Regions from separate parts of the Mixta sp. BE291 genome, predicted to be linked through region 4. Evidence: predicted binding sites of a transcription regulator. Region 4 holds the regulator's gene; each other region holds the start of a gene.
What was found. The regulator LexA, encoded in region 4, represses DNA repair genes until DNA is damaged. The targets are predictions, from matches to a motif close to TNCTGTATGTACATACAGNA.

Region 1: the regulator LexA is predicted to act here: its motif matches at 1,979-1,998, upstream of J2X14_RS05555 (YebG family protein).
Region 2: the regulator LexA is predicted to act here: its motif matches at 1,915-1,934, upstream of sulA (SOS-induced cell division inhibitor SulA).
Region 3: the regulator LexA is predicted to act here: its motif matches at 1,323-1,342, upstream of umuD (translesion error-prone DNA polymerase V autoproteolytic subunit).

What each region holds. Positions count from the first base shown of each region.
Region 1 is NZ_JAVDXN010000002.1:86,608-90,481, forward strand. It holds gene J2X14_RS05545 (prolyl oligopeptidase family serine peptidase) at 1-635, opposite strand, end outside; gene J2X14_RS05550 (tellurite resistance TerB family protein) at 771-1,442, opposite strand; gene J2X14_RS05555 (YebG family protein) at 1,620-1,961, opposite strand; gene purT (formate-dependent phosphoribosylglycinamide formyltransferase) at 2,102-3,280, shown strand; gene J2X14_RS05565 (bifunctional 4-hydroxy-2-oxoglutarate aldolase/2-dehydro-3-deoxy-phosphogluconate aldolase) at 3,318-3,874, opposite strand, start outside.
Region 2 is NZ_JAVDXN010000001.1:269,458-273,331, forward strand. It holds gene ompA (porin OmpA) at 1-1,038, opposite strand, end outside; gene sulA (SOS-induced cell division inhibitor SulA) at 1,389-1,895, opposite strand; gene J2X14_RS01155 (TfoX/Sxy family DNA transformation protein) at 2,105-2,722, shown strand; gene yccS (YccS family putative transporter) at 2,719-3,874, opposite strand, start outside.
Region 3 is NZ_JAVDXN010000001.1:443,841-447,714, reverse strand. It holds gene J2X14_RS02070 (AzlC family ABC transporter permease) at 1-139, opposite strand, end outside; gene J2X14_RS02065 (helix-turn-helix domain-containing protein) at 232-780, shown strand; gene umuD (translesion error-prone DNA polymerase V autoproteolytic subunit) at 884-1,303, opposite strand; gene J2X14_RS02055 (helix-turn-helix domain-containing protein) at 1,657-1,899, shown strand; gene J2X14_RS02050 (DksA/TraR family C4-type zinc finger protein) at 2,013-2,279, opposite strand; gene ymcF (cold shock small protein YmcF) at 2,406-2,549, opposite strand; gene J2X14_RS02045 (hypothetical protein) at 3,099-3,434, shown strand; gene J2X14_RS02040 (hypothetical protein) at 3,470-3,817, opposite strand.
Region 4 is NZ_JAVDXN010000008.1:117,668-121,541, forward strand. It holds gene zur (zinc uptake transcriptional repressor Zur) at 1-127, shown strand, start outside; gene J2X14_RS17485 (CsbD family protein) at 348-560, opposite strand; gene dinF (MATE family efflux transporter DinF) at 783-2,105, opposite strand; gene lexA (transcriptional repressor LexA) at 2,207-2,815, opposite strand; gene J2X14_RS17500 (diacylglycerol kinase) at 2,921-3,289, opposite strand; gene plsB (glycerol-3-phosphate 1-O-acyltransferase PlsB) at 3,418-3,874, shown strand, end outside.

The DNA of each region.
Region 1 (3,874 bases), on a different contig from region 4:
TGCTGCGGCGTGCCGACATTATGCCGCCACACCTGATAAGGCAGCAGCGTCTGCTTATCTTTACGCACGTAATAGAGCGTTTTTGAGTCATTAACCCAGGCAAAGCTGGATGAGACATTTTCCAGCACTTCCGGATACCAGTTGCCGCTCTCCAGGTTACGGAAACGGATACCGTACTGGCGGCGCGACAGGAAATCTTCCGCCAGCGCCATGATGCGGTTGTCCGGGCTGATATCCAGCGCGCCCATGGTATAGAACTCGCTGTGCGAAGCGCGCTGGTTAGCATCAAGCAGCACTTCCCACTCATCGGGCGTCGTGGTCTCTGCGGGCTGACGAAAATAGGTCGCGTATTCGTTACCGGCCTCATAGCGGCTCTGATAGCGATAGCCGTTTTTCACATAAGGCACCGAATAATCCTGCGGCGAAATGCGCCCGACCATCTCTTTCAGCAGGCGATCCTGCAACGCCTTTTGCGTCAGCATCACCTTATGGCCATAGTTATTTTCAGCGCGCAGATAATCCAGCACGTCGGGATCTTCACGCTGGTCATCACGCAGCCAGTAGTAATTATCGACGCGCGTATCATCATGCAGCGTCATTTCATGAGGAACTCTCTTCGCTTTCGGTGGCATCATAACGGTTACTGTTTTCAGACATAGATACATTAAGGTTGGCAGCTAAGGCCATGATTGCCAAGCGGCAGCGGCAAAAAGCAGGTTGTGAAGGTTACCAGCCCGCCGCCAGGCAGCGGCAGGCCTTAACAGAGAGGGTCAGGATGGGAGTTTCTCTTTTTCGGCGCGAATATCTTTTTCAATATCTTCGCGCACGTCCGCCGGGATCTTCAGTGCATCGCCCAGCTCTTTCAGGTAGCTGCGTTCCATAAAGTGGTCGACATCGATAGCCGCACAGCTCAGGAAGTAAAGCTCTAACGCCTCTTCCTCGTTTTTTATGCCCTGCGCCAGCCCGTGCGGATCCAGCGGACGATCAATCGCCTGTTGAATCAGCGCTTCCGCCTGTTCGCCATAACCCGCCTGATGGATGTTTTGCTCGATGGCTTTGCGCTCTTCGCCATCGATATGACCGTCGCTTTTCGCCGCGAACACCAGCGCGGTAATCAAACGTTCCGCGCGCTGATCCACCGGTGTCTCCTGCTGACCAAACTGCGGCTCATCCTGATGCGCTTCACGCACGCGCTGCTTATATTTATTCCATAGCAAAACGCCGGCCGCCGCGCTGCCGCCGATCACCAGGGCGTTTTTGCCATATTTGCTTAACAGATTGCGCGAGGATTTACTGGATATCAGCATACCGGCCAGGCCGCCGAGCGCACCCGGCGCCAGCATTTTGCTTAGCCCTTCGCTGCCGCCCTGCGCTTTTGCGCCTGCGTTGCCGATGCCCGTATTGCTCAACATTTTTTGCACTTGCTGCAGCCAGTTACTCATAAGCTCTCCTTTGTGATGTATGCCGATAGTGTGAAGCATCGGGCGTCAAGAAGCGTAAGCGAGAGCAAATAGCAAAAGAAGGTGGGATGAACCCTGTTCATCCCGCTCTGCTTAACATCGTTATCAGGAAAGTGTGGCTGATATTCGCCAGGCTGCAACGTTGAGCGGGCGCGTTAATCAGGCCGCTTTAACCGCGCGAACTTTTTTCGCCGTTTCGTCTGGCGCGTTATCATCGCTGGTTTCCGCTGCGGCGGCCTTCGATGCTTTTACCGCGGGCTGCGCGTCCGGCAGCTTGCTGGTACGTAAAATATGCTGTACCGCATCTTTCTGTTCCGCCAGGAACAGGCCCAGGTTTTCCAGCTGAGCTTCTTCCAGCGGCAGATCGCTTTGTACCAGCCAGTCAGTAAAAGCTTCCGCCATATCGAGCATTTTGTCGTATGCGTCTGCTTCTTTTTTACTGGCAAATGTCATTTTTTCTTCACCTTTTCTGACCACAACAAATTTGGTTTCAACAGCCATGACTCACCTCGGGTATATACTGTATTTTTATACAGTATAACAGGCAAAATCCTGAGATCAAGTTTTCCTGACGGCTGTCAGCGCAAACGTTTTCGTATATACTGCGCGCGTTTTTACTCTTCACTTTTCAGGTAGGTACTATGACGATTCTTGGAACGGCGCTGCGTCCCGGCGCGACGCGTGTGATGCTGTTGGGTTCAGGCGAACTGGGCAAAGAAGTGGCCATTGAATGTCAGCGTTTAGGCGTTGAAGTGATTGCCGTGGATCGCTATGCCGATGCGCCAGCGATGCATGTCGCCCACCGCAGCCATGTGATTAATATGCTGGATGGCGCGGCGCTGAAAGCGCTGATTGCTCAGGAGCGTCCCGATTATGTGGTGCCGGAAATTGAAGCGATCGCCACAGATATGCTGATTGAGCTGGAGCAACAGGGACAGCGCGTGGTGCCCACCGCTCAGGCGGCGCGTCTTACCATGAATCGTGAAGGTATCCGCCGTCTGGCGGCTGAAACGCTGGCTTTGCCCACCTCCAGCTATCGCTTCGCCGATACGCAGCCCGCCTTTATCGCCGCAGCGGAAGAGATCGGTTTTCCCTGCATCGTGAAGCCGGTGATGAGTTCTTCCGGCAAAGGTCAGAGCTTCGTACGTGAGGCGTCCCAGCTGGAACAGGCGTGGATCTACGCACAACAGGGTGGACGCGCCGGGGCCGGAAAAGTGATTATCGAAGGCGTGGTAAAATTTGATTTTGAAATTACCCTGCTTACCGTCAGCGCCGCAGACGGCATTCATTTTTGCGCGCCGATTGGTCATCGTCAGGAGGATGGCGATTATCGTGAATCCTGGCAGCCGCAACAGATGAGCCCGCAGGCATTAGCGCGCGCCCAACAGATCGCTGGCGACGTCGTGAAAGCGCTGGGCGGCTTTGGCTTATTTGGCGTGGAGCTGTTTGTCTGCGGCGATGAAGTGGTTTTCAGCGAGGTGTCGCCGCGCCCGCACGATACCGGCATGGTTACGCTGATTTCGCAGGATCTCTCCGAGTTCGCCCTGCATGTGCGCGCCTTTCTAGGCCTGCCGATCGGCGCGATTCGTCAGTATGGCCCGGCGGCATCAGCGGTTATTCTGCCGGCGCTGCGCAGCAATAACGTCAGCTATGGCGAAGTGGAAAATGCATTGGGCGCCGGGCAGCAGCTGCGGCTGTTTGCGAAACCGGAAATCGACGGCAAACGTCGGATGGGCGTGGCGCTGGCCACGGCGGAAAACGTCGAGGAGGCGGTAACGCGCGCGGTTGCCGCGGCGGCGGCCGTCAGGGTTAGCGGTTAACAAAACATGGCTCTCCCGCCGGGGAGAGCCATCATGCTTAGCGAGCGCCCGCTACCGCTTCACGCGCCAAATCGGTAATGCGCTGATAATCGCCGCTTTCCAGCGCATCGTTGGGCACCAGCCAGGAGCCGCCGATGCACAGCACGCTTTTCAGCGCCAGGTAATCACGGTAATTTTTCGGCGAGATACCGCCGGTTGGGCAGAAACGCACCTGCGGGAACGGTCCGCCGATCGCCTGTAACGCTTTTACGCCGCCGTTGGCTTCCGCCGGGAAGAATTTAAACTCGCGCAGGCCATACTGCATACCGGTCATTAATTCAGACACGGTGCTGATACCGGGAATCAACGGAACGCTGCCTTCCACGGCCGCCTGCAATAACGGTTCCGTGATGCCGGGGCTGATAACAAACTGCGCGCCCGCTGCGGTCACTTCCGCCAGCTGCTGCGGATTGATCACCGTTCCGGCGCCGACGATGGCGTCCGGCACTTCCTGAATAATCGCTTTCAGCGCATCCATTGCGACCGGCGTACGCAGCGTAACTTCCAGTACGCGCACGCCGCCCGCCACCAGCGCCTTCGCCATCGGCACCGCAT
Region 2 (3,874 bases), on a different contig from region 4:
TTTAACTTCGATTTCTACGCGACGGTCCGGACCCAGGCAGTCGATCAGGGCGTTACGGCCTTTCACGCTGTCACAGGTGTTGCCGGTAACCGGGTTAGATTCACCCATGCCACGTGCAGAGATCTTGTCAGCCGGGATACCTTTAGATACCAGGTATTCAACCACGGACTGAGCGCGTTTTTCAGACAGCTTCTGGTTGTACTGCTCTGAACCGATACGGTCAGTGTAGCCCAGAACAACAACGGAACCATCTTTCGGATCCATTGAGCTCAGCTGAGAGTACAGCTGATCCAGCGCCTGCTGGCCTTCGCCTTTCAGGGTCGCTTTGTTGAAGGTGAACAGCACGTCTGATTTCAGCGTGAAGTGCTTGGTTTCAACAACCGGGGCCGGAGCCGGAGCCGGTGCTACAACCGGAGCGGCTGCATCATCCTGACCGAAACGGTAAGAAACGCCTACGCTCAGCATGCCGTTGTCAGGACGTGTACCAACGGTACCTGCGTCACCGATGTTGTTAACCCACTGGTAGTCCAGGCGAGTTGCCCAGTTTTTGTCCAGTGCGTATTCAACACCCACAGCAGCCAGCGGAGAAACGCCGGTGTCGTGGTCGCTACGGCTGACGTTGGTACCCACTACGTGCTGAGAAGAGTCAGCGCGCCATACCATACCACCCAGACGGGTATACACGTCCAGGTCATCCATGATCGGGTAGCTCAGTTTCGCTGCCAGCTGGATGCCCTGTGCTTTAAATGCGCCATTAACTGCGTCGCCTTTGTTAGGCATACGACCAAGCCAGTCATAACCCAGCTCGAAGCCCAGGTATGGGTTAGCCTGATAACCTACGAATGCACCAGCGCCCAGCTGGCTTTCGTGGGTCGGGCCATCGTTGTTCACGTAGTTGTTACCGTAGTAACCAGTATCGTGATACTGAGACCAGCCCAGTTTGGCACCGGTGTACCAGGTGTCATCTTTCGGTGCGGCCTGCGCTACGGTAGCGAAGCCAGCCAGTGCCACTGCAATTGCGATAGCTGTCTTTTTCATTTTTTGCGCCTCGTTATCATCCAAATAGGCAAGGAGCTTAAAATAAGCTCTTGGTTGTAATCCTTCGCCGGGTCCTTTTGCTCGATTATTACTCTACCGGAAAACGGAGGTTATTGAGCACCCTGGCGAGATAAAGTCTACAACGTGGCGAGAAACTTACAAGTCAGATGTGGAAGAGGTTCATAAAAAAACAGCTTTTCGTACACAATTTTTAACAAATTTCGCCCATTTTAACGGCAGAAACAGGCGCATTTGACGCGGCAAAAGCGAGGTTTAGCCGCGCGAGAGTAGAATCAGCGGGTTATCAGAGGAAAACAGGGATTTTTAGCTGAGATTTATCTTATATTTACTTAATGATACAAAGTTGAGTGAATTTTCAGCCGGTTTTTTTGTCCGCTGGGGCAGGATGCGCCAGATTGTGGTCGCATTATCAGCCCAAGCGCCTGACCTGCAGAGGCGGCTTCTTCGAGCCGACGCCGATCTTTTTCACTAATATCGTCAGCAAACCAGCCTAATACCACGCTGTAATTTCCCGTCTGCAACGCTTTGACCATCGCTTCGACCGTACTGAACGTCTGATGATAAGGAACCTGCATCATTTTATGCAGCGGCAGGCCGGAAGCCTTAAGCCAGTGGCGACTGATTCTTTGCGGTGGCGTCAGCCAGAGCTGCCAGCGTGATTGCGTACCCAACTGCTGTAACAGCGGCAGGAGTAACAGCTGCGTTAATCCTGGCTGCGCTTCGCTATAGCTTAGCTCACTCACCCAGCCGGTGGTTAAAACCGGCGATACGGCAGCGCGAGAAGGGCCTGGCAAAGCAGAACGAGCAAAAGAAGACTTCAGTAAATGGGTGCGCATGATTATCAGCTCATGTGGTTACTGTATGGATATACAGTAATGCGCTGGCCGCTTAAGATCAACCTCATTTTTTGAAAACGTCTCGCACTTTTTATATGCAAATGCATGCAAGCAGATTTATTAATTGAACCATTAATAAGAATTGCCTATGTTTTAGCTGATGAAAAACAGTGAGTTAGTTTACGTTTCTTAAGGAAAAGGAGCAGCATATGGATTCTCACCAAAGAATAATTCAATCAAAACAGCAGCTGGCTGCATTAGGGAATATCACGGTGCGCTCGCAGTTTGGCGGCTACAGTCTGGCAGTTGAGAAAGTGGTGTTTGCGTTAATTACCGACGGCGAACTTTATCTACGCGCCAGCGCAACCCTGAAACGTTATTTACGTACCCAGTCACTGCCGCCGCTGGTGATAGATAAACGCGGCATCGCCGTGGAATTACGTTATTACCGCATCGATGACGCTTTATGGAATAATCCGCCGCTCTTGCTCTCGCTCTCTAAATCCGCGCTGGCCCTGGCGCAGCGGCAAAAAAATGCTCGTCAAAATAATGTGCGGCTTAAAGATCTGCCTAATTTGGGGATTCGCATGGAAATGTTGCTGCGTGAGATCGGCATCAATAGCGTCTGCGCATTGCGCGAGGCAGGGGCCAAAAACTGCTGGCTGCGCTTGCGAATGCGTAACCAGCACCTTGGGCTGAATTGCTTAATGGCGCTGCAGGGCGCCATTTCAGGGCATCATCAGGCGGCGTTGCCTGCAGAGATCAAACAAGAGCTGCGTGACTGGTTTAACTGCAACGTTCACCCGGAAAAAGGACGGCAAAACTAAGCGACGGAAAGCGAGGCCAGCTGCTTTTTCAGGCGGGCAAGTTCAGGCAGCAGCGCAATCAATAAACCGATTTGCTGTAACACTAACTGCGCCTGTGAATCCGCCTCGCTGTCAAAATGTCCAATGCGGGCAGCAAGCTCACTCATCATCTGCTGCGCTTGCTGTTCGTCAACCACACTTACCTGTAAAACATCATCAACATAGCAGACGGCATCATCTAATAACGTCAGTAACGCCGGCTGTGTGATTTGCTCTCGATGCGCGCCTAACGCTGAGATATAGCTCAAAAAAGAGTGATTCAGGCAAAGCAGACGAAATGCCGCTTCGCGCAGCCGTGGATCGGGGCGCAGCTCGGTTGACAGATTGGAAACCACAGACGCCAGTTCAGCATCACCGTTATGCGCATCACGGCGCGCAATACGATAGGCCAGCCGGTTATCTTTCCCCTGATGATATTGTTCCAGGATCGCATCCAGATAGCGGCAGTTAGCTGTTAAGGTTTTTTCCGCGACCGCAGGCAGACGCCGGAAACGCCAGTCGGGCCAGATAAAACTCACCGCCAGCCAGGCGATGCCGCAGCCCAACAGTGTATCAACAATGCGCGGCACGGCGACATCAAAGCCTTCGCCCAGCAAATTAAAGCACAGCAGCACCAGCAGCGTAATAAACATGGTGGCATGCGCATACTGCACCTGGCGGAAAGCAAAGAACAGCACGCCCGCCAGCACAATCAGCAACAGCTGTCCATCCACGGAGGGCACCAGCCATAACACCGGTAAACCAATCGCGATGCCGGTTAAGGTGCCGATAATACGCAGCGCCAGACGGCGACGCGTGGCGTTATAGCCAGGCTGGCAAACAAACAGGCTGGTTAATAAAATCCAGTAGCCACGCTCCAGGCCGGTAAGCTGAATAAAGGCGTACCCGACGCACAACACTAACGACATGCGTACGGCATGACGAAAAAGCGGTGACTCCGGCGTCAGGTGACGGCTTATGCGCAGCCGTATATCGCTCCAGCCGGTTAACCCTTCGCTGGAGAGATGGGTATCGCTGCCGTCGCGATGCGCCTGCTCCAGCGCCTGTTCCGACTCAATGGTTGCCAGCTGCGCATCAATCGCTTTTAAATTGCGCAGTAAATAGCGCAGCGCT
Region 3 (3,874 bases), on a different contig from region 4:
GTGTCATCGGAACCCAAAATGGAAAACCGTCGGCAATCGCCAGCGAGCCGTAAGAAAGCCCCACCAGCGCATCGGCCAGGCATACCAGCACGATCCCCTTCAGCACACTATTTTTGAGTAAAAAACGCCGCCGAACCATAACCCCTCTCCCATAACGAACAGATGACCGTTATAATGAACAGTTCAGGAACGTTTTACAAGACGAACGATCGTTCGATACAGGAAGAGCGCGTGACCCAACCGATTACGATTATTGCTGAAGGCCTGATCCGAGAGCGACAAAGAGCCGGACTCTCCCTGGCGGAGGTGGCACGACGCGCCGGGATTGCCAAATCGACCCTTTCTCAGTTGGAGGCGGGCAACGGCAATCCCAGTCTGGAAACGCTTTGGGCGCTGTGCGTGGCGCTGGATATTCCTTTTGCGCGTTTAATGGAGCCGCAGGTTAATCAGATGCAGGTAATTCGCCGTGGCGAAGGGCCAACCGTCACCGCCGAACTGGCCGATTATAAAGCTATTCTGCTGGCTACCTGCCCGCCTGGCGCGCGACGAGACGTTTATTTGCTGATGACGCAGCCTGGCAGCGAGCGCCTCTCCAGCCCGCACTCGTTGGGTTCGGTAGAGCATATTATTATCGCTCAGGGCCGGGCGCTGGTGGGGCTGACTCACGCCCCGGTAGAGTTGAATGTGGGCGACTATATCTCCTACCCGGCGGACCAGGAGCACCTTTTTCGGGCGCTGGAACCGGATACGCTTGCGATACTGGTTTCCGAGCAGAACTAAGCGCAGGCCAGGCGCGCACCAGCCTGGCCGGACGGCTCCTGGTTCGCCGCTTTGCCTGCGGTATTGGCTGCGAGCAAAATTAAGCACGGGCCAGGCGCGCACCCTATTTCACCGCTTTAATGGTAAATGTCACTACGCCAAAGATTTGCAGCCCTTCCTCGCTGTTCGGCACAATAGGACGCCAGGCCGCATTCATCGGCACCAGCTGCACCTGCGGCCGTAGCTGAAGCTTTTTAACCGTAAACTCCCCTTCCACCGCCGCCACCACGATATCGCCATGCTCAGGGGTAAGAGAACAATCCACCACCAGCATATCGCCATCGCTGATGCCGCCTTCAATCATCGAATCACCGCTGACCCGCACAAAATAGGTCGCGCTGGGGCGCTGCACCAGCAGATCGTTGAGATCGAGGCGTTGTTCAATATAATCCTGCGCCGGAGAAGGAAAGCCGCACGCCACCCGCTCAATAAACAGCGGCAGCTGCAAAATAATGCCCAGCTCGGCAGGCTTGATGAACTCCATAACCCATAATTCCAATGAATACTGTATATAAATACAGTAAACGTAACAGGCGCTTTTGATCAAGCGCAGCGGGAATATTTTTCAGAAAAACCGGTCGCGGTATTCCTTTCAGCTATTACGCTTTGCGTTGAAATTAAGCACAACGGCAGACAGCATATTATTTTGCCGCCTCGCCAGATTGCTGGTTTTTTCAGCATTGGCGGAAAATTTAATTTTGCTGAATCGGGAACATCACCCAAAAATTGTAATATCAATTCATTATAAAACCACAACCATTTAACCCGCCTTGACACCGGAAGGGTCCGTGTTAATGCTTAGGAAAAAACTTATTATAAATTGTTGTGGAGATTGCGATGCCTCTGAAAGTCCTGTCCATGCTCCCTGCCACCGGCGCAGCCATCAAAACCACACGTCAGGCGGCGGGCCTGACGCAAGCGGAAGCAGCAGAACGCTTTGATTACAGCCTGCGCGTATGGCAAAAGAAAGAGTCAGAAGCGGAAGCGGGTAAAAACGGTGGGCTTAGCGCAGGTGAATATGAACTACTGCTGCTGCTGGCGGGAAAACATCCCGATTATCTGCTGACGCCCAGAAAATAAGATGCGTAACCTGACCAACGCCGCCGACTGTATCAGGGCGGCGCAAAGCAGCAGCGTGCTGATGGCACCTCATGCATAACCGTCGCCGGGCGATCGCCTGGCCACATAGCGGGTTAGCGTAGCTGGCTGTCTTTACTGCCGCGACGATTATACAGACTGAGGTTTTTTTGTTGTTTATCCATTTCTGTCTGGCAGGCGAGGCAAAAACGTACGCCTTTTAGCGCTTTACGTCTTGCCTCAGAAATTTCCTCACCACACTCCTGGCAGAAGCGTTCACTTTCGCCCTGCCCCAGCGCCTGGCGCACCCGTTCTACGCCATCGTTGATGGTGCTGTTGATCTGGTCATTTACGGCTTCATCAGAAGCCCAGCCGCTCGCCATGATTTTCTCCTGATCCGTTGATTAAGATTAAATATGGTTGCAGGTGCCCCACACTTCAAGTCACACAGCACTTAACAAGGTGCTGAGAAACCGCCGTGTTCAATAAGGACAGTAACAAGAGATGATTCAGGCAGCCTGCGGCACCCGATAGCTTACCAACATGGGAGATTTACAAAAGATGCAGATAGCACCGTGGGGATTACGCATGGAAACATCGAACAAAGAGATACGGCACTGATGCCCCTGACAACGCGAGCATCGATATTTGATAGTTAGAATAAAAAAACCTTAATATTTGCTGAATGATTAGTCAGCTTAGCACCCTTCATTCGCGCTGTCTGCGGTTGACCGATTTTTATTTTTTTCATCCTGAACAGCGCAGCGCAAATTTCTGAAGGTTTCCCTGGTGTTGCAGCCTGATGGCTTTTTTTCTCCGCCCAACAGCATCACACTGTGGCAGGTTTGCGTTGCCGTGGACGTTAACTGCTGCGACGCCCCGTACAACCAACGCTGCCTATATTCCGTTAAAATAATTTATGTATCAACTCTCTTAAAGTACAGGTACCCCCACTTCTCAGAACATTCCTGTTTTACTTCTCATCACCTTTTGCCCTCTTCACTCGCCCATCGCCTGACTCAGCAAAAACTTATTTCATTTCGCAAAATAATCAATAAGTTAAATCAAAAGCACTAAAAAGTTGCGAAAAATTAATTAATTTCTAAAAATAGCAGTAAATTCTGACTATAATCTGTGTAGCAGAGTCGAGACTCTTTTACTCAAAAAGCAGGATTTTTTTGTTGCCGTTTTATGGAGCAGTTATGGTTTGGTATGTACTTGACTCTATTGTCAGCCCTGATTCAGATACCGTTTTTTCGCTGGTAAGCTCGCCTTACAACCTGAAGTTCGTTTTATGGTACGACGCAGAAAGGTACTTATTTCCCGGAGATAAACTGGAAACATCCGATCAGGGCATGATTATCAATGGCGATATCCAGCCTGTCACCATCCTTGATGTTTCCATTTTTCGCACCCTCTATTGGCAGAAACTTCATGCTTATAATCAACATTGCCCGGGCAACAATCATCAGGCCAAAACTGTCTGCACTTATCAACATAAGTGTCGAATAAAAAGGTGCCCTTTTACTGCCCACTAAGGCAACGTTAAATACGGTACATTAAAGATAGCGTTTTATTGCGCCATGGCTTTTTCTAATCCATACGGACAACGAGCAAAGCGACAGACTGCGGGACAATCACAGCCTGATGGCTTATGTATGCCATTTGCCGGGCATCTTGTGCGTTTAGATAACAGTGACCAGTTGGCCCGATTAAAAGGAAACACCGTAAGAACATTGATGTCACTGACGACACCATTAACCGCTAATTTATCGCCTGCTGAAGATAATCTATCGCCAGACTGAATGATTGTCTCTCCCTGATACCAGATAATTAACTTTAGATTTTTATCTGTAATCACACCGCTAAAAATCGTCCCTGTTAAAGGGCACATCAGCGAGTCCATAACGTTGTAATGCATGCCACCCTCTCATCGATAACGCAAAAACCCATTGTACATCCGGTGGTTATAAACTTA
Region 4 (3,874 bases):
TTCGCTGCGTAATAGCGTGATTGAAGCGCATGGCCTGTGCGCACTCTGTAAAGATGTAGAAAGCTGCCAGCAGCCGGAAAGCTGCACGCACGATCACAGCATCGTGGAGAAAAAACGCGGGCGGTAGCCAGCAAGGCCTTTGCGTCGTGCGGTTTTCATGAGGCGAAGGCTACGCTATCAAAGCGCAGAGCAGTGGGTGAAGCGATGAGGTGGCCGCAGCAACGAGCGAGAGCCTCATGCAGCGCAGCATGATAGCTGTGGTAAGTCGTGAAGGTGCAACGGGTCATACAGAGAGTAAATGGCACATTCCTTGTGCCAGGGTAGGAGCATAATCCTGAAAAGCGAACTTACCAGCGATAATCGCGGTTGTTGGTTTCCCAATCGCTCACTTCTTTTTCCGCTTCGTCTTTTGCATAGCCGTAGCGTTCCTGAATTTTACCGACCAGCTGATCGCGTTTACCTTCGATAACAGTCATGTCATCATCGGTCAGCTTGCCCCATTTTTCCTTCATTTTACCTTTAAACTGTTTCCAGTTACCGCCGGCTTCGTCTCTGTTCATAATTTTGTCCTCTACCTTGGGTGTTAACAGCTTCTGGCTACCAACGCGATCTCACAACAATAAAAAGCGCTGATTCCCTGTGTTTGACACTTTTAATAATAGTAGAAACGGGCGAATTTGCTCTGAAACACAGGAATATGAACTAAAAAATCGCCTCAATAACCCTGAAGCATGCTGAAAACCCAGCCAATTCAGCTAATAAGCGTAACGGTAACAAATGTGTCAAAGCGTAAACCAGGTGCCCCGCTGCTGATAACGATGCCATACCCATCCCAGCGTCAGCCCGCGCAACAGCAGGAAAACGGTAACGGCCAGCCATAAACCATGATTTCCCAGCTGCGGCACGGTGAATAGTGTGATGCCAAACCCCAACGCCGCCAGCGCCATACTGTTGCGCATTTCACGGCCGCGTGTTGCGCCAATAAACATGCCATCCAGCAAATAGCACCAGACGCCGACCACAGGTAACAGCATCTGCCACGGCAGATAGCGATCCGCCAGCGCCTGTAGCTGCGGCAAGGAAGTCAGCAGCGTAACGACATCCCTGCCCCAAAGCCCATAGCCTACGGCGAACAGCAGCGCGACCAGTCCCGCCTGCCGACAGGCGGCAAACCAGACCCGGCGCAGCTTCGCCTCATCGCCGACGCCAAAGGCCTCGCCGGAAACCGCCTCAACCGCATAGGCAAAGCCATCCAGCGCATAAGCGGTAAAAGTCAGGAACATCAGCAGCACCGCATTTACCGCTACGATCTCGCTGCCCATGCGCGCGCCTAAAATCGTGACAGAGGCGAAGCAGAGCTGTAGCAGCAGCGAACGCAGCATAATGTCGCGGTTCAAGCGCAGTAACCGGCGCATATTGCCCTTCAGACCCTGTTTTAGATGCGTAAAGGTTATCTGACGCAGGCGTAACACATGCCATACCAGCCCCAGCCCGACCAGCAGCGAAACGGTTTCAGCAATGGCGGTTGCCGCCGCTGCGCCCGCCACGCCCCAGCCAAGGCCGATAACAAACCACAGGTCGAGCAGGATATTGACCAGATTACCGACGATCAACAAGATGAACGGAGCACGCGCATACTGCACGCCCAGCAGCCAACCGAGTATCACCAAATTAGCCAGCGTCGCGGGGGCGCTAAGCCAGCGGATGTGGATAAAGCGCTGCGCCTGTTCCAGCACTGCCGGGCTGCCGCCCACCGCCTGCGCGGCCAGAGCGCTAAGCGGCTCACGCAACAGGATAAAGGCGATACCGGCAACCAGGGCGATGCATAAGGGTTGTACCAGCGCGCGCGCCAGCGCCTGCTTATCGCCTGCGCCAAACGCCTGCGCGGTGAGCCCGGTAGTGCTCATACGCAGGAAAAGCAGCAGCATAAACAGAAAGCTGGTCGCGGTGGCGCCTACCGCGACGCCGCCCAGATAGACGGGGCTGTCCAGGTGACCAATAACGGCAGTGTCCACCAGGCCCAGCAGCGGCACGGTAATGTTTGAGAGGATCATGGGCAGCGCCAGCCGCCAGAGATTTTTATCAGTCGCAGAGAAGAAGTGCATGGCAATCCGCAGCAAGAATATGGCGACAGGCCACAGCGGTTATCGCCGGAAGAAAAATAGCAGGGGAAATACGTGACGGCCAGCAGGCCGCCACGAAGTCATTACAGCCAGTCGCCGTTACGAATAACGCCAACGGCCAGACCTTCGATTGTCAGCGTCTGCTGTTGCAGATCGACCACAATCGGCTGGAAATCATGGTTTTCCGGCAGCAGCTGCACGGTATTGCCCTGACGCTTCAGGCGCTTAACGGTCACTTCGTCATCAATGCGCGCTACGACTACCTGGCCGTTACGCACATCCTGCGTTTTATGCACCGCCAGCAGGTCGCCATCCACAATACCGATATCTTTCATCGACATGCCGCTGACGCGCAGCAGGAAGTCTGCGTGAGGCTTGAACAGATTAGGATCAACCTGGAAGCGGCTTTCAATATGTTCCTGCGCCAGCAGCGGCTCACCGGCGGCGACGCGGCCAATCAACGGCAGGCCGTTTTCTTCTTCCGCCATCAGGCGAATCCCGCGTGAAGCACCGGACACCATCTCAATCACGCCTTTACGTGCCAGCGCTTTCAGATGTTCCTCTGCGGCGTTAGGGGAGCGAAAGCCTAACTGGGCGGCGATTTCCGCACGCGTTGGCGGCATACCTGTCTGATTAATGTGATCGCGAATCAGGTCATAAACCTGCTGCTGCCGAGCCGTTAAGGTTTTCATCCCGCCCCCTGGTTGTTTATACAGTCGCTGTGAGTATATACAGGTATTGGTGGAATGGAAACCAAATGCTGTGTAAAAAACAACTCTTTATCTATTCTGGAAAGGCTATCGTAAATATGACCATAGCAGGGTTACCCACACAAAAAGCGCCAGTATGATGCTGAGCAACACCGCGGCGGATCCCATATCTTTGGCCCGTCCCGCCAGCGGATGAAACTCGCTGCCGATACGGTCAACCACCGCTTCGATAGCGCTGTTAAGGATCTCGACAATAATAATGAGAAATACCGAGCCTATCAGTAACACACGCGTGATGGCATCGACATCAAGCCAGCAGGCGATCGCGATCGCCACCAGCGCCAGAACCGCTTCCTGGCGAAACGCCGCTTCATGTTGCCAGGCCGCCCGCAGGCCTTTCCAGGAGTATCCGGCCGCTTTAATGATGCGGATCAGGCCCGTTACGTTATTTGCCATCTTCAGGGAACCCTTTGCAATGTTTAACGTCAATGTCAGGGTGCAGCACTAAATGCAACACCACAGATCTTCAATGCGCTTTCTGGTATGCTTGCGGCGCTTTGCTAACAAGAGGCTTCATGTTGTCTATGTCAGGTTGGCGTAAACTTTATTATAAGTTACTGAATTTACCACTTACATTTTTGGTTAAGAGTAAGGCAATTCCGGGCGATCCGGTAGCAGAACTGGGACTCGATACGTCGCGCCCCATTATGTATGTATTGCCTTATGATTCAAAGGCCGATCTCCTTGCGCTGCGCACCCAGTGTCGCTTGCACGATCTGCCCGATCCGCTTGAGCCGCTGGAGATAGATGGCGCTCTGCTGCCGCGTCACGTCTTTATTCATGACGGTCCGCGCGTGTTCCCCTATTTTGTGCCGAATCAGGAATCGGTGAAGCTGTTTCACGATTACCTCGATTTGCACCGCAACAACCCCGAGTTAGATGTGCAGATGGTGCCGGTTTCGGTGATGTTTGGCCGCGCGCCGGGACGCGAGGTACAGGGCGAACAAACCCCTCACCTGCGTGAGCTGAACGGTATACAGA